4 regions of the Geobacillus sp. BK01 genome follow, and region 1 is predicted to be linked to each of the others. Evidence: riboswitches for the same ligand, from Rfam matches in the RefSeq annotation. Region 1 holds a riboswitch; each other region holds the start of a gene.
The links. A riboswitch is a leader RNA that binds a small molecule or an ion and turns the genes downstream of it on or off. The one in region 1 is predicted to bind S-adenosylmethionine.
Positions count from the first base shown of each region.

Region 2: it holds a riboswitch for S-adenosylmethionine, as region 1 does, so the genes downstream of both, ACTVDO_RS05040 (bifunctional homocysteine S-methyltransferase/methylenetetrahydrofolate reductase) here and ACTVDO_RS04270 (methionine biosynthesis PLP-dependent protein) in region 1, are expected to answer to the same signal.
Region 3: it holds a riboswitch for S-adenosylmethionine, as region 1 does, so the genes downstream of both, ACTVDO_RS08630 (methionine ABC transporter ATP-binding protein) here and ACTVDO_RS04270 (methionine biosynthesis PLP-dependent protein) in region 1, are expected to answer to the same signal.
Region 4: it holds a riboswitch for S-adenosylmethionine, as region 1 does, so the genes downstream of both, ACTVDO_RS08050 (hypothetical protein) here and ACTVDO_RS04270 (methionine biosynthesis PLP-dependent protein) in region 1, are expected to answer to the same signal.

Region 1 covers NZ_JBQPTH010000003.1:31,051-36,268, reverse strand. Annotated here, with positions in the region: gene ACTVDO_RS04300 (hypothetical protein) at 1-26, shown strand, start outside; gene ACTVDO_RS04295 (YjcZ family sporulation protein) at 104-235, shown strand; gene ACTVDO_RS04290 (stage VI sporulation protein F) at 360-617, shown strand; gene ACTVDO_RS04285 (GNAT family N-acetyltransferase) at 651-1,085, opposite strand; gene ACTVDO_RS04280 (YjcG family protein) at 1,087-1,608, opposite strand; gene ACTVDO_RS04275 (alpha/beta hydrolase) at 1,646-2,374, opposite strand; SAM riboswitch class I at 2,792-2,902, shown strand; gene ACTVDO_RS04270 (methionine biosynthesis PLP-dependent protein) at 3,107-4,210, shown strand; gene metC (cystathionine beta-lyase) at 4,214-5,218, shown strand, end outside.
Region 2 covers NZ_JBQPTH010000003.1:173,599-178,816, reverse strand. Annotated here, with positions in the region: gene metH (methionine synthase) at 1-1,216, opposite strand, end outside; gene ACTVDO_RS05040 (bifunctional homocysteine S-methyltransferase/methylenetetrahydrofolate reductase) at 1,209-3,056, opposite strand; SAM riboswitch class I at 3,128-3,229, opposite strand; gene ACTVDO_RS05035 (ABC transporter ATP-binding protein) at 3,511-4,569, shown strand; gene ACTVDO_RS05030 (ABC transporter permease) at 4,566-5,218, shown strand, end outside.
Region 3 covers NZ_JBQPTH010000006.1:79,262-84,479, forward strand. Annotated here, with positions in the region: gene ACTVDO_RS08620 (hypothetical protein) at 1-228, shown strand, start outside; gene ACTVDO_RS08625 (bifunctional ADP-dependent NAD(P)H-hydrate dehydratase/NAD(P)H-hydrate epimerase) at 397-1,929, opposite strand; SAM riboswitch class I at 2,122-2,229, shown strand; gene ACTVDO_RS08630 (methionine ABC transporter ATP-binding protein) at 2,322-3,335, shown strand; gene ACTVDO_RS08635 (methionine ABC transporter permease) at 3,325-3,990, shown strand; gene ACTVDO_RS08640 (MetQ/NlpA family ABC transporter substrate-binding protein) at 4,032-4,874, shown strand; partial or broken gene ACTVDO_RS08645 (hypothetical protein) at 5,146-5,218, opposite strand, start outside.
Region 4 covers NZ_JBQPTH010000005.1:196,683-201,900, forward strand. Annotated here, with positions in the region: gene glpK (glycerol kinase GlpK) at 1-1,085, shown strand, start outside; SAM riboswitch class I at 1,442-1,546, shown strand; gene ACTVDO_RS08050 (hypothetical protein) at 1,616-1,948, shown strand; gene ACTVDO_RS08055 (VOC family protein) at 1,969-2,352, shown strand; gene ACTVDO_RS08060 (PaaI family thioesterase) at 2,473-2,955, shown strand; gene ACTVDO_RS08065 (PaaI family thioesterase) at 3,083-3,499, opposite strand; gene hutG (formimidoylglutamase) at 3,640-4,605, shown strand; gene ACTVDO_RS08075 (helix-turn-helix domain-containing protein) at 4,610-5,218, shown strand, end outside.

The sequences.
Region 1 (5,218 bases):
CCGAGCTGTTCCGCCTATTTGGTTGACAAAATGACGCGTGCGCCCATACGTCGCTTCAGACCGGTGAATACGATACAGTAAACGGAGAAGGAGGTGCACGAGGATGGGCTTCTGCGGCTACGGATTTCCGTACTATGGCTACGGCTATGGCGGCTTTGGCTATGGCGGTGGCTTTGTGCTGATTGTTGTTTTGTTCATCTTGTTAATTATTGTCGGCGCGGCATTTGTCGGCTAACGGAAAAAACGAATCGTATACGGGCCGTTTCGGCGCTGCGGAGCGGCTCGTATTTTTTCTTTCCCCTTTGATGCACCTTCTTAGGGAGGCGTCATACGATATACAGGGAGAAGGAGGCAGAAAAATGGATCAGCAATTTTTTAAAAACATTGAGAAAAAAACAGGCGTGAACATGAAAGACATTTTCGAGCTTGCCAACTCGCTGCAAAACGCCAATTTCAACGATGAAAAAACGGTGCGCCAAGTGGTGAAGCGGGTGGCGCAAATCGCCAACCGAAAAGTGCCGAAAGAACTCGAAGACCAGATCGTCAAAACGATCGTCCATAGCGGCAAACAAATTGATTTTAATACGATCGCCAATATGCTGAACAATAAAAAATAAGCAAAAGGGAGCTGTGCGCGCGCAAGCTCCCTTTTATTCGAGCGATTTCACCATCGTGACGTGTGGAATGCCGGCATCCATAAACACCCCGGATACCGTCTCGTAGCCGAGCTTTTCATAAAACGGTTCGGCGTGTGTTTGGGCGTTCAGTTTCACTTTTTTTGCCCCTTTTGTTTTCGCGAGCCGCTCCAACGCTTCCATCACCATCCGGCCGGCGCCGCGGCCGCGGTAAGACGGCAAAACGCAGATGCGCTCCGCTTTGCCGATGCTTTCGCCGATCAAGCGAAGCCGTCCGGCCGCAACTGGTTTTTCGCCATCATACAAGACGAGATGGGATGATTCTTGTTCAAATGCATCAATTTCTTCCTCTTCCGGCACATTTTGCTCCTCAATAAATACGAGCCGGCGGACATGCAAAGCGTCCTCATACAAGGGGCGATCTTTTGTTGTTCCAATGGCGATGTTCATGTTATACCGTTTCCTTTCCTCCGACGACAAACGTTTCATAGACGGTCCATGACCCGTTCTCAAGCTGGTAAAGAAGGTGGAACCGGTCGATCGTCTCTTCAAAATGGACGTTTTGCAGCTTCAGCTGGCTGTAAACATCGGCATATTCCGCACCCGGCAAATCGCGGCCGATTGTAATGTGCGGCACGAACACAAACTCCGGCTTTCCGGCAAACAAGCCGCTGTGCAGATGCTGATGGAGGCGCTCAAGCACATCGTTTGGCTCGACTTTCAAATAAATGATGTTGCTTGTCGGGTAAAACGAGCTGAATTTCGTCACTTTAACCGGAATCGGCTCCGTTTCCGCCGCGATGCGGCGCAGCTCTTTCGTCATCTCTTTCAGTTGCCCCTCATCCGCCTCAAACGGATATTTCAGCGTAATGTGCGGCGGAATGAGGGCGTAATGGCTGTCATACCGTTTCCGGTACGAGTTGGCAAAGTCTTGAATGCGTTTTGACGGAAATAATACAATGCCGTATTTCATCCCGATTTCCCTCCTTAGATGGTTGTATTTCAATGGTTTACAGCGACAAAAGAGCGGATACGGCCCTCGGCACGTCAGGCTGCCAATACGTCCACGCATGGCCGCCGGCAAACTCATGGTACGTGTAGGCGTACCGTTTTTCCATAAATAAGTCCCGTGCCATACGATTTGGTGTAATAAAGTCGCGTACACGGCCGTCCGTTGATTTCACGGCTGTTTCTTCCGCGCCGATGGAATGATAAATCGAAAGAAGCGACGGATCGCGGAACGCGCGGATACGCGCCAACACCGAGTCATCGATGTAAGGGGACTGCATGGCGATGTTTCCAAATGTATGCGGATACAACAGCCCGGCTAACAACGAGACCGTTCCGCCGAGCGAATCGCCGATCAGCGCCCGGCCTTTGCCGATTTGGTAGGTCGGCAGCTCGTGATCCAAAAACGGAACGAGTTCATGGGCTAAAAAACGAATGTACGCCTCGTGCTTTTGCCCTGCCGGGTGGTATTTCTCGTAGCGGTCGTTCACATTCCGATACGGGATACCGACGACAACCGTCCGATCGATCGTTCCTTCGTCCATGAGCGTCTCGATGACGGTTTTGATTTTTCCGTACATAAAATAATCTTTGCCGTCTTGAGCGATTAGTAAAGAATATTTGTGAAGCGGAGAAAAATTGCTTGGCAAATACACGAGCAGTTCAATTTTCTCCTGAAGCTCCCCGCTGTAAAGCGCATAATCACGCATCGTTCCTGCTGCGGCTGCCATGACCATCCTCCATGAACACAATAAGTTCACCTGTTATTGTAACATATTTTGGCGAAAAGATGTTAATGGAGAGCGCGAATTTTTCGCGAATTTGCCGAACATTGGCAGCGGCAAAAAAATGACTTGCAAAAACGGCCGGAATACGTTACATTTTTTAATAAATTAACGTCTTTCCGAAAGAAGTCTCCCACTTCTAAGTGAAGTGAAAGTGGGAGATGAATGTCGGTTGGCGTTAGCCAACGAATATGATCGAATATGGCGAGAACGGACACCTTCGGAACGAAGGGAAGCGTAAAGGGTTCTTGTGTGTGGCTTACCGTTCGGCGAACACACACAAGTCGCTTGAAGCCCTCACCTCTAAGCGAAGTGTAGGTAGTGGGTAGTTCACTAAATTAACAAAATTAAATATACGTTCTGTTCTTATCGAGAGAAGCGGAGGGAACTGGCCCTGCGAAGCTTCAGCAACCAGCCGGAAACCGGTCAGGTGCTAAATCCAGCGAATTGAGCATTCAATTCGGAAGATAAGAAGAAGCATGACCATGGGTATGGAAAAGTCTTCTTCTTAGAAGACTTTTTTTATTTGCCTTTGTTTAGGCGGCCGCTCCGCCGACCGGTGAGGCGTGTTGGAGCCGAGGTGTCCGGCTGCCGAGACAAGCAGCGGTGCGCTTTAGGCGTCATGGCCGTCGGCCGTTTGACCACGAGAGAATTTTTCAGCAGAAGGAGAGAGATGAGATGGAGAAACTGGAAACATTGTTGGCGCAAATTGGCAACCGAAGTGAAACGGTGACCGGGACGGTCAACCCGCCCGTCTATTTTTCGACCGCCTATCGCCATGCCGGAATCGGGGAGTCGACCGGGTTTGACTACATCCGTACCGGCAATCCGACGCGCAAAATCGTCGAAGAGGCGATCGCCAAGCTAGAAGGCGGTGACCAAGGCTATGCCTTTAGTTCCGGCATGGCGGCCATCCAGACGGTGCTCGCCTTGTTTGAGAGCGGAGACGAGTTTCTCGTATCGGCCGACCTTTACGGCGGCACGTACCGCCTGTTTGAGCGCGGCTGGCGCAAATACGGTCTTCGGTTTCATTACGTTGACTTCACTGATCCTAGTGCGGTGGAAAAAACGATAACGGAAAAAACGAAAGCCATTTTCTTGGAAACGCCAACCAACCCGCTCATGCAGGAAGCGGACATCCTTGCCGTGGCCGAACTCGCCAAGCGGCACGGGCTGTTGTTGATCGTCGATAACACGTTTTACACCCCGGTGCTCCAGCGTCCGATTGAAGAAGGAGCCGATATCGTCATCCATAGCGCGACGAAATACTTAGGCGGCCATAACGACGTGTTGGCCGGGCTTGTTGTCGCCAAGGGCGAGGAGCTTTGTCAACGGTTGGCCGAGTACCATAACGCCATCGGCGCGGTGTTGTCGCCGTTTGATTCGTGGCTGCTCATCCGCGGGATGAAAACGTTGGCGCTAAGGATGCGCCAGCATGAAGAAAACGCCAAGCGCATCAGCGCGTTTTTGCGCGAACATGAAGATGTCATAGACGTCCTATATCCGGGAAGAGGCGGGATGTTGTCATTCCGGATTGCCGATGAGAAGTGGGTGAACGGATTTTTAAAAAGCTTGCGTCTCATTACGTTCGCCGAAAGCTTAGGCGGAGTCGAAAGCTTCATCACGTACCCGGCGACGCAGACACACGCCGACATTCCGGAAGACATCCGCATTCAAAACGGCGTCTGCAACCGATTGCTCCGCTTTTCGGTCGGCATCGAACATGCCGATGATTTAATCGCCGACCTGGCGCAAGCATTCAAAAACATGAAAGAGGTGTGAGCGATGGAACGGGAATGGTCGTTTTCAACGAAACTGCTCCATAACGAATGGAAAGTCGACCGCGAAACGGGAGCGGTGAGTGTGCCGATCCAGCACGCCTCCACGTTCCATCAGTTTGATTTCGACGCGTTCGGCAAATACGACTACAGCCGCTCCGGCAACCCGACGCGCGAGGCGCTTGAGGAAGCGATCGCCGCCTTAGAAGGCGGCGTGCGCGGATTCGCCTTCGCCTCCGGCATGGCGGCCATCTCGACCGCGTTTTTGCTTTTGTCCAAAGGCGACCATGTGGTTGTGACCGAAGACGTCTACGGCGGCACGTATCGGATGGTCACGGAAGTGTTGAACCGGTTTGGCATCGAGCATACGTTTGTCGATATGACCGATTTGCATGCCGTGGCCGAAAACATCCGGCCGAACACGAAAGTCATTTATATGGAAACGCCGTCCAATCCGTTGTTAAAAGTGACCGACATTCAAGGCGTCGTCAAGCTGGCGAAGGCGCACGGCTGTTTGACGTTTCTCGACAACACGTTTATGACGCCGGCGCTGCAACGGCCGCTTGACCTTGGCGTCGACGTCGTCCTCCATAGCGCGACGAAGTTTTTAGCCGGCCATAGCGATGTCGTCGCCGGGCTGGCGGCTGTGAAGGATGAGGAATTAGGAAAACAGCTCTACAAGCTGCAAAACGCCTTTGGCGCCATCCTCGGCGTCCAAGACGCCTGGCTCGTGCTGCGCGGCATCAAAACGCTCCACGTCCGGCTGAAGCAGTCATCCGAATCCGCCCTAGCCATCGCCGAGTATTTGGCGCGCCACCCGAAAGTGGAAGAGGTGTACTATCCGGGGCTTTCGCACCACCCGGGCCATGCGGTTCAGCGCCAGCAGGCGGCCGGGTTTGGCGCCGTCTTGTCGTTCCGACTCGCCGATGAAGACGCAGCCCGGACGTTCGTCCGAAACGTCCGCCTGCCCGTGTTTGCTGTCAGCCTCGGAGCCGTCGAGTCGATTTTGTCA
Region 2 (5,218 bases), 140 kb from region 1:
CTTTCACTTTTTTGACCACTTCGCGGACGAACTGTTCCATGTCGTGCAGTTCGTCGCGGTCCGGGTCGGCCAAGCAAATGTCGATGACATGGGCGCCGTTTTTCACTTGGGCGCGGGCGATTTCCGCCGCTTCCTCGTACTTGCCTTCACTAATCAGGCGCTTGAACTTGCGTGAGCCGATGACGTTTGTCCGTTCGCCGACAAAGAGCGGGCGCATCGTTTCCTCATAGATGAGCGCCTCGATGCCGGAGACGGCGTGCACATCGAAGGAGGACGGGATCGCCCGCGGCGGGATGCCGCGAACCGCTTCGGCGATGGCGCGGATATGGTCGGGCGTCGTGCCGCAGCATCCGCCGACAATGTTGATCCATCCTTTCTCGGCAAAGCGGCGAATTTTCTCCGCTAACATCTCCGGCGTTTCATGGTAATGCCCTTCCTCATCGGGCAGCCCGGCGTTCGGATAGCAGCTGACGGCTGTATCGGCAAGGGAAGCGAGCGTGCGCAAATGGTCGGTCATAAACTCGGGACCTGTCGCGCAGTTTAAACCGACGGCGATCGGCTTCATATGGCGCACCGAGATGAGAAACGCGTCGATCGCCTGGCCGGCGAGCGTCGTGCCCATCGGTTCGATCGTGCCGGAAATCATGAGCGGCACGCGACGGCCGACCGCTTCAAACGCCTTGGAAATGCCGAGGAAGCCCGCTTTCACGTTCAACGTATCTTGGCACGTCTCAAGCAACAGGAGATCGACGCCGCCCAAAAGCAATCCGCGCGCCTGTTCTTCGTAGGAGGCGACGAGTTCCTCAAACGTTGCGCCGCCTGTCACCGACAACGTTTTCGTCGTAGGGCCCATCGAGCCGGCGACAAAGCGCGGCCAATCGGGGGTCGAGAACGATTCGGCCGCTTGTTTCGCGAGTTTGGCCGCCTCGATGTTGAGTTTCAACGCCAAATGTCCAAGGTCGTATTCATCGAGCACAATGCGTGTCGCCCCAAACGTGTTTGTTTCAATGATATCGGCGCCCGCTTCCAAATACGCTTCGTGAATGCGGCGGATGACGTGGGGGGCGGTGAGTGTCAAATATTCGTTGCACCCTTCATACGCCTCGCCGCCAAAATCAGCGGCCGATAGGTTGGCGCTTTGGATCATTGTCCCCATCGCGCCGTCAATAACGAGAATGTTTCGTTGCAGCTGCTGTTCTAAGGTGATGTTAGCCATGAACAACCTTCCTTTCTTTAGTCGCTGCTTCTTTTTCATGAATGTAGCGGACGAGCTCGACTGTCATGTCATAGCGTAAAAACGGTGTGATCAAGTAAATGCCGTTGAACAAATCAAAGGCAGCGTCAATGAGCGATTTGGCGATGGCGATCCCTTCGCGTGCCGCCTGCACCGGGTCGTCGCCGCAAGCAGCCATGCGGGCGCGAATCTCATCCGATAGGGTGATGCCTGGCACTTCGTGATGCAAAAATTCAGCATTCCGCGTGCCCGTAAGCGGCATAATGCCGACGTAAATCGGAGCGTCAAGATGTTTCGTCGCTTCGTACATCTGCACAATTTTTTCTTCCGAGTAAATCGGTTGGGTCAAGAAATAGTGGGCGCCGCATTGGATTTTTTTCTCCATCCGCACAACTGCTTTATCCAAATGGCGGACGTTCGGATTGAAGGCCGCACCGATCGAGAAATTCGTTTTTTGTCCGAGCGATTTGCCCGAATATGACAGTCCTTCGTTAAACTGGCTGATCAAGCGGATAAGATCGAACGATGATAAGTCGTACACGGACGTTGCCCCTGGGAAATCACCAATTTTCGAAGGGTCGCCGGTAATAGCGAGCACATCGGTGATGCCGAGCGTATGCAAGCCCATTAAGTGCGACTGCAAGCCGATCAAGTTGCGATCGCGGCACGTAATATGCACGAGCGGGCGAACACCGAGCCGTTCTTTCACGATCGAGCCGACCGCAACATTGCTGATGCGCGGTGTGGCGAGCGAATTGTCGGCCAACGTCAGCGCATCGATGCCGGCGTCATGGAGCGCTTTCGCTCCGGCGAGAAACTTGTCAATGCCGAGTTTTTTCGGCGGGTCGAGTTCAACGATGACCGATCGGCGCGCGCGGGCAAGCTCGGGAAGCGGAGTCGGGGTGGGGCGATCCGCTTGCACCGATACGGGCACCGCGCGCCGTTTCACCGTTTTTTCCGTCACCGGCGTCCGGTCGGTGAGCGCTTTTGCCATCGCTTCAATATGTTTCGGCGTCGTGCCGCAGCACCCGCCGATCAAGCGCACCCCCTGGTTGCGGAACGCTTTGGCCGTCTCCTCGAAATATTCGGCGTTCGTCTCATACACGAGCCGGCCGTCGCGGTAGTCCGGGAGGCTCGCGTTCGGGTACGCCGATAAAAACGCCTGCTTTGGCAGCGGCACTTCTTCAAGCGACCGAAGCATATGGTACGGCCCGAGTCGACAGTTGAGCCCGACGACATCGGCTCCCAGCGCCTCTAAGCGGTTAAGGGCATCGGCGAGCGGCGTGCCGTCTTGCAAGACGCCGACTTCATGAAGCGACACATGGGCGATAATCGGCAAGTCCGTCTCTTTGCGGGCGATGGCCAGCACCGTCTCCAACTCTTCCAAATCGTAATACGTCTCCAACAGCACGCCGTCGACCCCTTCGGCAAGCAGCACAAACAGCTGCTCGCGGAACGTCCGCTTCACTTCCTCGAGCGTGACGACGCTTTTGTTTAACGTGCGAAGCCCCCCGATCGTCCCGAGCACGTACGCCCGCCCGTTCGCTGCTTGTTTTGCGAGCTTTACAGCAGCGCGGTTAATGGCGGGCACATCGTCTTGCAAGCCGTAGCGGGCAAGTTTCACATAGTTGGCGCCGTATGTATTCGTTTGGATGACATCGGCGCCCGCCGCGATATACGCTTCATGAATATGGACGATTTCGTCCGGATTCGATAGATTCAATTCTTCAAAACAACGGTCAACGCCGTGCGAATATAACAGCGTTCCCATCGCCCCGTCGGCGATGAGAATGCGTTGTTTCAACTCATCCAGCAATCCCACGTTCGATTCCCCCGTTTCTTCGTAGTAAAAGAAAAAAGTCTTCTATAAGAAGAAGACTTTTTATTTTCTTCTTCTTATCTTCCAGGCGTCCGCCTGTCTGGATTTAGCACCTTGGCCGCGGCCAGGTTGCTGAGGGTTCACCGGGCCAGTCCCTCCCCCTCTCTTGATAAGAATGTCCGTATGCGGTTGTTTATTTCGTCTTGACTATTACTATATAATTTAATGTATTTTTTGAAATTATTCAATACGGTGAAGCAAGGAAATTTGAAAAAACGATCAATGAGACAGCGGCTTTCCGCATTGCGGGAAAAATTGGAAGCTGTTCTGCGGAATAGTCAGCCGCTTTTTGTTTTTTAGTCGCCGACATGGCGGAAAGCATATTTTTCCGTTGCACTTTCTACTCTCCTATGTTCTAATTAGGAATAGTGAACATCAAGAAGATGGGGGGCTGAAAGTGAACGGAGAAATCATCCGCTTCGAGCGAGTGACGAAGGAATACGACGGCGCAGCCGTACTGGATGATGTCAGTTTTGCGATGGAGCGCGGGAAGTTTTATACGCTGCTTGGACCGTCGGGTTGTGGGAAGACAACGATTTTGCGGCTGATTGCCGGGTTTATCGAGCCGACGGAAGGAACGATTTATTTCCACGGAAAGCCGATTCAAAACGTCCCGCCGAACAAACGGCAAGTCAACACTGTTTTTCAAGACTATGCATTGTTCCCTCATCTCGATGTGTTTGAAAACGTTGCGTTTGGTTTGCGCGTGAAAAAGATGAAAGAAACCGACATTCGCGAGAAAGTGAGGGAAGCGCTTCGGTTTGTCAACTTAGACGGCTATGAGCGCCGCCGCATTCAAGAAATGTCCGGCGGCCAGCGTCAGCGCGTCGCCATTGCCCGGGCGATTGTCAATGAACCTGAGGTGCTGCTCTTGGATGAACCGCTGTCAGCCTTGGATTTGAAACTGCGCACGGAAATGCAGTATGAACTTCGTGAATTGCAGCGCCGCTTAGGGATTACGTTCATTTTTGTCACGCATGATCAAGAAGAAGCATTGGCGATGTCCGATTACATTTTTGTTCTGAATAAAGGAAAAATTCAGCAGTTTGGGACGCCGAAAGACATTTACGACGAGCCTGTCAATCGATTCGTCGCCGATTTCATTGGCGAATCGAACATTTTGTCAGGGCGCATGATCGACGATTTCCTCGTCGAATTTGCCGGCAAACAGTTTGCGTGTGTTGACCGCGGCTTCGCGCCAAACGAACCGGTCGATGTCGTCATCCGCCCGGAAGATTTGGAGCTCGCGGCGCCGGAAGACGGGCAGATCGTCATCCGCGTCGATTCGCTCTTATTCCGCGGTGTCCATTATGAAATTTGCGGCTATGACGAAAACGGCAACGAATGGCTTGTCCATTCGACGAAAAAGGCCGAAGTCGGGGAAACGGTCGGCCTTCGTTTTGAACCGGAAGCGATTCACGTCATGCGACTCGAAAAGGAGGATGAGGACGCATGACGGAACGGGCGTGGCGGAACTGGTATTTAATCCCTTATGGCATTTGGCTTGTGCTGTTTGTCGTGGCCCCGATTGTCTTTTTGGTGTATGAATCGTTTTTGGATCTTGACGGCCATTGGACGTTGTCCAACTACAAATCCGTGTGGACGCCCATTTATTTGAAAATGATGGCGTATTCGTTTTGGTATGCGTTTTTAATCACGCTTGTGTCGCTGCTCATCGGCTATCCGACCGCCTATTGGCTGACGAAGACGCGGCACAAGCAGCTATGGCTGTTGTTGCTTATTTTGCCGATGTGGGTGAATTTGCTGCTGAAGGTGTATGCGTTTTTAGGGCTGTTCGGCACGTACGGGCTGGCCAACGCTTTGTTGAAAGCGCTGGGCGTCGGGCCGCGGCAGCTGTTGTTCACCGATTTCAGTTTTGTCTTTGTGTCGGTGTACATTTTTATTCCGTTTATGGTGCTGCCGATTTTCAACGCGCTGGAGGAGCTGCCGCCATCGCTTGTCGATGCCGCCCGCGATTTGGGCGCTTCGGCTTGGACGACGTTCCGCCGCGTCGTCTTTCCGCTCACGCTTGGCGGAGTGAAGGCCGGCTGCCAAGCGGTATTCATCCCGGCGCTGTCGCTGTTTATGATTACACGCCTTGTCGC
Region 3 (5,218 bases), on a different contig from region 1:
GCCATACGTGCGGTCGAAGAAGCACGCATCGCCGTCGAAGAAGCGCAGGCCGGCAATGGCGCACCGGATTTGCAGCGGGCGAACCAGCGGCTGCAGCTGGCGAGCCAGCGGCTCTCCGCCGCCCGCCAACAAGCGGAACAAACGGGCCGGGCGATGCCGTCCGAACTCGAGCGGGCCGAAGCGATGCTCCGCCGCCTGTATGAAACGGAGCAGTCGCTTCGCTTGTAGCGCCATGACTTTTGCTGTTGCGCGAACCGACCGAAAACAATGCAGCATCCCCGAGGCAACGAAGCTGTTCGCTTTTGCCTATGATGCAAAAAGGAAGCGCCTCCTCTCGCGCTTCCTTTTCGATCGGTTCTCCAGCCAACGGTTCGTACACCTAACTTCCCCGCTCCATTATGCCCCAACGGCGTTAAAGCCGGCCAACACCGCCGGCAACGCATCAATGACATCAGAAGCGAGGACGTCCCACACCGAATGGCCGTTTTGCACGAGCCAATCGGCCGCCTGGCCGTGGACGAACACAGCGTTGCTCACCGCCGGCTGCACCGCTTCATGCTGCAGCAAAAATGCCGCAATCATGCCGGACAACACGTCGCCGCTCCCGCCTTTCGCCAAGGCCGGATTGCCGGTCGCGTTCACATATTGCGCCCCGTCCGGCGCCGTCACGATCGTGTACGGCCCTTTCAAGACGACATATACGCCGTATTCCATCGCCAACCGCTTCGACACGCCAAACCGGTCGCGTTCCACCTCGCTGACCGGGCGGCGAAGGAGGCGCGCCATTTCCCCCGGATGCGGTGTGATCACAGTCGGCGCGCTCCGCCCGCGCACGAACTCGGCATAATCGCCCCAGAAAAACAAGGCATCGGCGTCGATGACAAGCGGCACCGGCTGGCGCACAAGCTCATTGACCAAGCGGCGAACCCCTTCCGTCCGGCCCATCCCTGGGCCGACAGCGATCGCATCGATCTCAAGGCCGTCCCAATCGGCCGCGCCGGCAAACGCGCCGCCCTCGGCCGGCCATGGCCTACACATCGCTTCCGGCACGCGGTTGGCGACCGCCTCATACACCGTTTCCGGAACAGCCATCGTCACCAGCCCCGCCCCGCTGCGAAGCGCTGCCTTCGCAGCGAGCGTCACCGCGCCGGTCATCGCCTTGGATCCGCCGACGACAAGCAGCTTGCCGTACGTTCCTTTATGCGACGCCCGCTGGCGCTTCGGCATCGTCCCTATGACATCGCGCATTTCCCATACAAACCGGGCGGCCGCCTTCGCCTGCACCGCCGCCGGCGGAATGCCGATCTCCACGACGGTGAGCTCTCCGTAATAATCGGCCGCCGGGAACGTGTACGCCCCGAGCTTCGGACAGTGCACCGTCAGCGTCACATCGGCGCGGACCGCCGTGCCGGCTTCCCCTCCGTCTGCCGGCACCCCACTCGGCACGTCGATCGCATAGACAACCGCCGACGAACGGTTCACTTGCTCGATGATTTCTTTATATGGCGGACGCACGTCCCCCTTGACGCCAATGCCAAGCAGGGCGTCGATGATGACATCATAATGCGGCAAAAGCGCCGCCAACTCCCGCTCTTTTCCTTCGTAGGCGACCCACGAATAACCGGATCGCTCGTACACCTGAAGTGCCGTGCGCGCCGCCCCTTTCACCTTTTCCATTGGCGGAACGAGCCATAAATCTGCTTCATAACCGTAACTTTTCAACATGCGGGCGATGACAATCCCATCCCCGCCGTTGTTGCCCGTGCCGGCGAGCACCGCGACCTTGGCGGCGCGCGGAATCCGCTCCTTCAGCACCCGAAACAGCGCCTGCCCGGCGTTTTCCATCAGCGAGTCGGCGCTAATGCCGATCCGTTCCTCCACTTCCCGGTCAATGGCGTACATTTCCTCGGCCGTTACGATCGGAATCATATGCGTTGCCCCTTTCCTATTGTTTCTTCCTACAGGCATTGTACAATTTTTCCAAACGAAAGACGAGCAAAACGATTTCTCTAGAAACACAACAGTGGAAACGCTTCCTCAAACATTGCTCCAAAAAATATATGTTGACAACAAACGGCCGCCGCATTATGATGAATCTTGTAAAAATTGCATACAGCAAACCGCTTATCGAGAGTGACCGAGGGAACAGGCCCGATGACGTCCGGCAACCTCCCCTTGAGGGAACGGTGCCAATTCCTGCAGAATGGCTTTCATTCTGAAAGATAAGTCGGCAGTTTACATACCGATGCCTCTTTCTGAATGAAAGGGGCATTTTTGTTTGTCAAAAAGCCGCAACCGGCAGGCGGGGGGGAAGAACAAACATGATCGAGATCAAAAACGTGACGAAAATTTACTCGATGAAAAGAAAACAAGTTGTCGCAGTCGATAACGTGTCGCTTACGATTCGCGATGGCGAAATTTTTGGCATTATCGGCTACAGCGGCGCCGGAAAAAGCACGCTGTTGCGCTGCCTAAATGCGTTGGAACGGCCGACATCCGGACGGGTTCTCATCGACGGCACCGATATCACGGCGCTCGACAGTCGGGAATTGCGGCAGGCGCGCCAGAAAATCGGCATGATTTTCCAACACTTTTCATTAGTCAGCTCGAAAACAGTGTTTGAAAACGTCGCTTTTGCCTTAAAGGCGGCAAAAAAACCGAAGGCAGAAATTGAAAAGCGGGTGAATGAATTGCTCGATATGGTCGGTCTGGCGGATAAGCGGGACGCTTACCCGGCACAGCTGAGCGGCGGGCAAAAACAGCGCGTCGGCATCGCCCGGGCGCTTGCCAACAATCCGACCGTCCTCTTGTGCGATGAGGCGACATCAGCACTTGATCCGAGCACCACGAAGTCCATCTTGGAACTGTTGAAAAAAATTAACCGCGAGCTCGGCATTACGATCGTCTTGATCACCCACGAAATGGAAGTGGTCAAACATATATGCGACCGCGTTGCCGTCATGCAAAACGGCAACGTAATTGAACTCGGTACCGTTTACGACCTGTTTACCAATCCGAAAGAGGAATTGACAAAATCGTTTATCCATAGCGTCTTGCATGTTGACTTGCCTGAGCATTTATGGAAAAAGCATACGGGAACGATTGTGAAAATCCAGTTTCAAGGGGAGAGCGCAACGGAAACGATCGTTTCCGATATGTTGCAACAGTGTAAAGTAAAAGGAAATATTTTGCATGCCAAAATTGAGTACATTCAAGACAAACCGCTTGGCATTTTTGTGATGGAACTGATCGGGGAAGCGGACGAAATCAAACGGGCGATGGATTATATCGCCAAACGGACGAACGGATTGGAGGTGATTGCTTATGCTGCTTGATACATTGGCAGGCTTGCTTCCGGAGCTGAATAAGGCGTTTTTTGAAACCATTTATATGGTCGCCATTTCCTTGTTCGTCGCGATCATTGTCGGGCTGCCGCTCGGCGTTTTGCTCTTTGTCACCGACCGCGGCTTATTTTTGGAACATGCCGTTTTGAAATCCGTTCTCGGCTTTCTCGTCAACATGGTTCGGTCGATTCCATTTATCATTTTGCTTGTCGGCCTCTTGCCGCTCACAAAGCTGATCACCGGAACAACGATCGGGCCGACAGCCGCCTCCGTGTCGTTGTCAGTAGCCGCCATTCCGTTTTTTGCCCGGATCGTGGAAACTTCGCTGCGCGAAATTGAAAAAGGAGTCATTGAGGCAGCGGTGGCGGTTGGCGCCACACCGTGGATGATCATTAAAGATGTGCTGCTCCCTGAAGCCCGGCCGGGCATTGTGCAAGGAATTACGATTACAACGATCAGTTTGGTCGGCTATTCGGCGATGGCCGGGATTGTCGGCGGCGGTGGCGTCGGTGATTTAGCCATTCGCTTTGGCTACTACCGCTATGACAATACCGTCATGATCACCACCATTGTCATTTTAATCTGTCTTGTTCAAATCATTCAGTTTGCCGGCGACCGCATCGCCCGTCTTGTTGACAAGCGATAGGCCGCTTGCCATAAAACTCACTCGCATAAGGGGGCTTCATAATGAAAAAATGGTTGACAGTACTCGCATTGCTTCTTGTATTCGGCGCTCTTGCCGCCTGCGGCAACAGCAACTCCGCCTCAAGCGGCGCCGACTCGAAAGAGAAAAAAGAATTGACGATCGGGGCGACGTCCGGTCCGTACAGCGACATGGTCAACAAAGCCATCAAACCACTTTTGGAAAAAAAAGGATACAAAGTCAAAGTCGTTGAGTTCAGCGATTACATTCAACCGAACTTGGCTTTAGCCAACGGCGATTTGGATGCGAATTTATTCCAACATAAAATTTATATGGAAAACTTCGCAAAAGAACACAACTTAGATCTTTCAGAGGTCATCGTTGTGCCGACCGCCCCGATGGGCATTTACTCGAACAAATTCAAATCGCTTGATGACGTGGCAGACGGGAGCGAAATCGCCATCCCGAACGACCCGACCAACTTGGCGCGGGCGTTGCTAATTTTGCAAGACCATGGCTTAATTCAGCTTGATCCGTCAGCAAACCCGCTCACTGTGTCAGAAAAAGATGTCAAGGAAAATGTGAAACATCTCCAATTCAAGCCAATTGAAGCCGGCCAGCTGCCGCGCACAGTCGAAGGCGTGGATTTGGCCGCCGTCCCTGGCAACTTCGCCTTAGCGGCGAAAATGGATTTAACTAGTGCCTTAGCGTTGGAAAACATGCCGGATGACTACCGGAATCGCATTGTTGTCAACACAAAAGATTTGAACGAACCGTTCGTTAAAGACATTAAAGAAGCGGTCGAATCAAAAGAATTTGAGGCCGTTATCGACAAAGAGTTTCAAGGCTTCGGCAAGCCAAAATGGATGCTCGAACGACAAAACTAACCAACATCTGCCGCCTTGCGGGCGGCGGATGTTTCTTTTTGTAGACGATCAATCGGAAAAAGCAGTATAGTAGAAAGCAGAAATGTTCAGTCCCCGTTCATTCGAAAAAAAGAGGCGACCGACCTTGACATACATCGAAAAAGGAAGCAGCATATATCTGAAAGCAAGCATATCGCTCTTTTTCGGCGGGTTTGTGATGCTGTACAATTACATCGGCTTTTTGCTGAGCGAGCCGCCGTATTCATTCCGCCAGTCCGTGCTCGGCTTTTTGTTTATCGTTTGTAAGGACAGTCAACGCCTCGTATACATTATCAAGCAGCTGATCATCAATATAGGCGCATTTT
Region 4 (5,218 bases), on a different contig from region 1:
CCGGAACGAAAGTGAAATGGATTTTGGACCATGTCGACGGAGCGCGCGAACGGGCGGAGCGGGGCGAACTGCTCTTTGGCACGATCGACACGTGGCTCATTTGGAAGCTGTCCGGCGGCCGCGTCCATGTGACCGACTACTCGAACGCGTCGCGCACGTTGATGTTTAACATTCATACGCTCGAGTGGGATGACGAACTGCTTAGCATCCTAGGCGTACCGAAGGCGATGCTTCCCGAGGTGCGTCCATCGTCGGAAGTGTACGCCAAAACCGTTCCGCACCATTTCTTCGGCGTCGAGGTGCCGATCGCCGGGGCGGCGGGCGACCAACAGGCGGCGTTGTTCGGGCAGGCGTGCTTTCGGGAAGGAATGGCGAAAAACACGTACGGCACCGGCTGCTTTATGCTCATGAACACCGGAGAAAAAGCGGTTAAGTCGAAACACGGGCTGCTCACCACGATCGCCTGGGGCATCGACGGCAAAGTCGAGTATGCGCTTGAAGGCAGCATTTTCGTTGCCGGTTCGGCCATTCAATGGTTGCGCGACGGCTTGCGGATGATCAAAACCGCAGCGGACAGCGAGGCGTACGCCGACAAAGTGGAATCGACCGACGGGGTGTATGTCGTCCCGGCATTCGTCGGGCTTGGCACGCCGTATTGGGACAGCGATGTGCGCGGCGCGGTGTTCGGCCTTACGCGCGGCACGACGAAGGAGCATTTCATCCGCGCGACGTTGGAATCGCTCGCGTATCAGACGAAAGATGTGCTTGCCGCTATGGAAGCCGATTCCGGCATCTCGCTGACGACGTTGCGCGTCGACGGTGGGGCGGTGAGAAACAACTTTCTTATGCAGTTCCAGAGCGATTTGCTGGCCGTGCCCGTGGAGCGGCCGGTTGTGAATGAAACGACCGCGCTTGGGGCAGCGTATTTGGCAGGGCTGGCCGTCGGCTACTGGGATAGCCGTGAGGATATTGCCGTTCAGTGGCAGCTTGAGCGCTGCTTTGAGCCGAAGATGGCGGACGACAAGCGGACGGCGCTCTATGAAGGTTGGAAAAAAGCGGTGCAGGCGGCGATGGCGTTTAAATAACAACGAGAAAACGGATGCCCTCAGCAAGGGTGTCCGTTTTTTTATGGTGGAAAACGGGAGGGCGGCTGACTGTTCGGCGGTGGAAATGAACTCCAGTGCAGACACTAGCCCACTTCGATCTGTCAGTGAGCGGCTTTTGAAGAGAGAACGGAATATAAAATTATCTTATAAAACTATGTGCTAAATATTCAATGAGAACTTAAACGCAATGACAGTTAAGAAATGAAACGACATGCCGTTTTATTTATGTTTGAATATCAGGCAGGCAATGCCGCAGGGAAGCCTAAATAGACAAAACAAACAAAAACGTTGTCGCTTTTGTCCACTTGTGGTAACATAAGAAGTAAATTACATACGTCTTATCAAGAGTGGGCGAGAGAACGGGCTTGATGACCCCACAGCAACCTGCCGCTGGCAAGGTGCTAACACCCGCAAAGCGGTTTCGCTTTGGATGATAAGAACGGCTTCCCCCTTTCGCGTCATTCCGAGGCGAAAGGGGGTTTTTTATGGATGGGAGGTGAGGGAAAGCAGTGGCGGAACGATATTCGCTTCGCGACTGCATGGCGGCGCATTTGCCAGCTGCGGCGTTTGCTGTTCATGTCATGCGCTGTGTGCAGGCGGAACTCATCCGGCTTGATCCGCAGGCGGTGGCGCATGTCGACCGCGGGGGGAAGTATATTCATTTGTATGGGGAGGTACGCGGAACGGCGTTTTCTGTTCTGCTGACCGTCGATGAGGCAGACGAATGGAGGGCAGCCGGTCCGTACGCCCTTGACCGCTACATATGGACCGAACTTGCGAAAAAAGGGATTCGGCCGATGCAATGGACGCCGTACTTGCAGGCGGTGTTTTTCACTTCATGACAGAAAGGGAGAAGCAACAGATGGCAGTGAAAAAATTTGAACATGTCGGCATTCAAGTCAAAGACATCGAGGCATCAAAGGCATTTTACCAAAACGTCGTCGGCCTTGAGCTGTTAAGCGAAATGATCCATACGAACGGGACGATGAAACTGGCGTTTTTAGGAATCGATGGTTCGATCATCGTCGAACTGATCGAAGGGTACAACCCAAACTTGCCAACCGAAGGAAAAGTGCACCATGTAGCGTTTACGGTGGAAGGCATTGAGCAGGAAAAAGAACGGCTTCAATCGCTTGATGTGTCGCTTGTATGGGAAGATATTACCGAGCTCCCGAACGGGGCGAAATATTTATTTTTCCTCGGTCCGGACGGCGAATGGATCGAATTTTACGAGCCAGGACAATGAACGGAAGGGAAGGCGGCCATGCCGATGGCCGCCTTTTGTCGCGGCGGCGCGGTTTAGCCGTGGAAGAAGGAAAAGGAGCGGTGCATCGCGTATATATAAAGGGGGAGAGGAGGAGAACAGATGGAGCCGCAAGTCATTCGCGCCATTCAAGACGACTACCCGGATGAATTCGCCTGGTGCTACGGCTGCGGACGGCTGAATGAGCAAGGCCATCATTTCCGCACCGGCTGGGACGGGGACAAAACGGTGACCGTCTATACGCCGCGCCCGGAACATACGGCGATTCCCGGGTTTGTGTACGGCGGGCTGATCGCCTCGCTCATCGACTGCCACGGCACCGGTTCCGCGGCGCTGGCCTTGCATCGGAAAAACGGCCATGAGCCGGGAAGCGGGGAAACGCCGCCGCGTTTCGTCACCGCGTCGCTTCATGTTGACTTTGTCAAGCCGACGCCGCATGGCGTGCCGCTTGTCGCCGTCGGAACGGTGACGGAGATTCATCCGAAAAAATGGCAAGTGGACACCGAAGTGTTCGCCAACGGCGAACGATGCGCCAGCGGGCAAGTCATAGCGGTCGTCATGCCGAAAACATTTGTCCGCGCTTGATCCAGCAACGAAAAGCGCCGGAGAGCTGCTGTGTTTAACAGCGCTTTCTCCGGCGTTTGGCCGCCGATGTCCTCTCGTCCTCACTTCGCTGCTGTTTCGTCTTGAGTTTAGGAGGCGACCCGTCGCGTCACGGTTTGTCCATGACGAGCACCGACGATGTAGCGCTCGCTACTTCTTTGCCGTTTTGCCGGACGACAGCAGTCACATAGGCGATGGTTTTCCCGAACTTTTCCACTCTTGCTTCGATTTCAGCTTCCCCCACTGCTGCCGGGCGGTGAAATGTCGTCTGCAAGTTGATGGAGGCGAGCAGTTGGTCATCGCGAAGCAAAGTGGTCACCGCATACGCCATTAGAGCGTCCGCCGCCGCCCCGACAAACCCGCCCATAATAACCCCGTTGCCGTTAAGCAGCGATTCGCGGATTGTCCATACTCCTTTCGCATAGCCGTCCCGGGCTTCTGTCAAGCGGACGCCAAGCGCCTCATCGCATGGCGGCGGCGCGCTTTGCCCGGCGATAACGTCATGTAAGTTGGTCAATGGCTTCATCGCGAACACCCCTTCTGTTGTCAATCATGTTTTTTATTCGCCAAACGGCAGCGATTTCCTCTTTTCGCATGTGCGGGAAGGAGAACGGCAAAGCGGCGGCGAAAGAAACAAGCAGCTGACAACGGAAAGGGGATGGTCGGATGTATCAACAGCCGGAGGAAAGCCGCTGGACCGGACGGATCGACAGCGTGAAGGACGAGCGGGCGTTTCGTCTTCATCAGCGCATTCGCTTGCTTGATTTGTCACAGCCATTGGCGCCCGCGGAACGGGCGGCGGCCTTCATCGGGTTTGCCTGCGACGAAGGCGTGCGCCGCAACCAAGGACGCCAAGGGGCGAAAGAGGCGCCCGCCGCCGTCAAAGCGGCGCTCGCCCGGCTGCCTTGGCACCTTCCGGAAGGGGTCGAAGCTTACGATGCGGGCGATGTCGTTTATGTTGAGGAACAGCTCGAACAAAGCCAGGCGGAACTTGGTGAAGCGGTCGCCCGCCTGCTGCAAAACAACATGGCGCCCATCGTGATCGGCGGCGGCCATGAGACGGCGTACGGCCATTACTTGGGCGTCCGCAAGGCGCTGGGCCGCGAGCGAACGATCGGCATCATCAACATTGACGCTCATTTCGACTTGCGGCCGTACGATGACGGTCCGACATCCGGGACGATGTTTCGGCAAATATTGGATCAAGACGAACGGGCCGGTTATTTTTGCCTCGGCATTCAGCGGCTCGGCAACACCGCGGCGCTGTTTGCGGATGCCGAAGCGTACGGCTGCCGGTACATGCTCGAGGACGAGCTGACCGCGGGCATTGGCGCTGCTTATGAACAGATCGAGGAGTTTGCCGCAAAGCACGATGCGGTGATGCTCACCATTTGCATGGACGCCATCAGCGCGGCGGCCGCGCCGGGGGTGAGCGCGCCGTCGCCGTTTGGGCTCTCTCCGGCTTTGGCGCGCGCCCTCATCCGCCGCATCGTTTCCCATCCGAAAACGATAAGCATCGATCTTTGCGAAGTCAATCCGCGGTTGGATGAAGGAGGAAAAACGGTGGCGTTAGCCGCCGCCTTCTGCATGGAGGCGCTCCTTCATTTCCGCCGCTTGCAGCCAAGGCGGTGAGAACGTGAAGTTGGTCATTGCCGAACGGGATGACAAAGAACGGGAAGCGATCCGCTGGCTCGTTTCCGCCTATTCGCTGCCGATCGAGCACGTGTATACAGCGGCCACCGTCGAGGAGATGATGGTGCTTCTTGAGCAGGAGGCGCCAGAGCTGTTGTACGTCGAACTTGATATGATTCCGTATGACCAATGGCCGAGGGCGACGGCCCACGTCCGCCTGTTTTGCCGGCGGGTGATCGCCGCCACCGCCGAGGCGACGTTCGCGCGGGCGAAGCAAGCCATCGACTGGCAATGCGTCGATTTGCTCGTCAAGCCGCTCGAGCCCGCCAAACTGAAGCAGGCGCTGAGAACGGCGGCTTCGCTTTTCCCAAGCCGCCCGAGCCTGGCTGCGGGGGGAGAGGGTCCTCATCATGATTACCGTTCGTTATTTTGCGATGACCCCGCCGCCTCCCCTCATGTATGGTTGGTGCAGGCGGAACAGCCGGCTTTGTCTCCGGAAGTGATTCGCTTTTTAACGGACTATCCGTTTCGCGGCCGGGCGCGCGTGTTGCCGCTGACTTATATGGCGGTTTGCCTGCTTTTCGATCTGCCGGGTGACGGGAAAGAGGCGGCG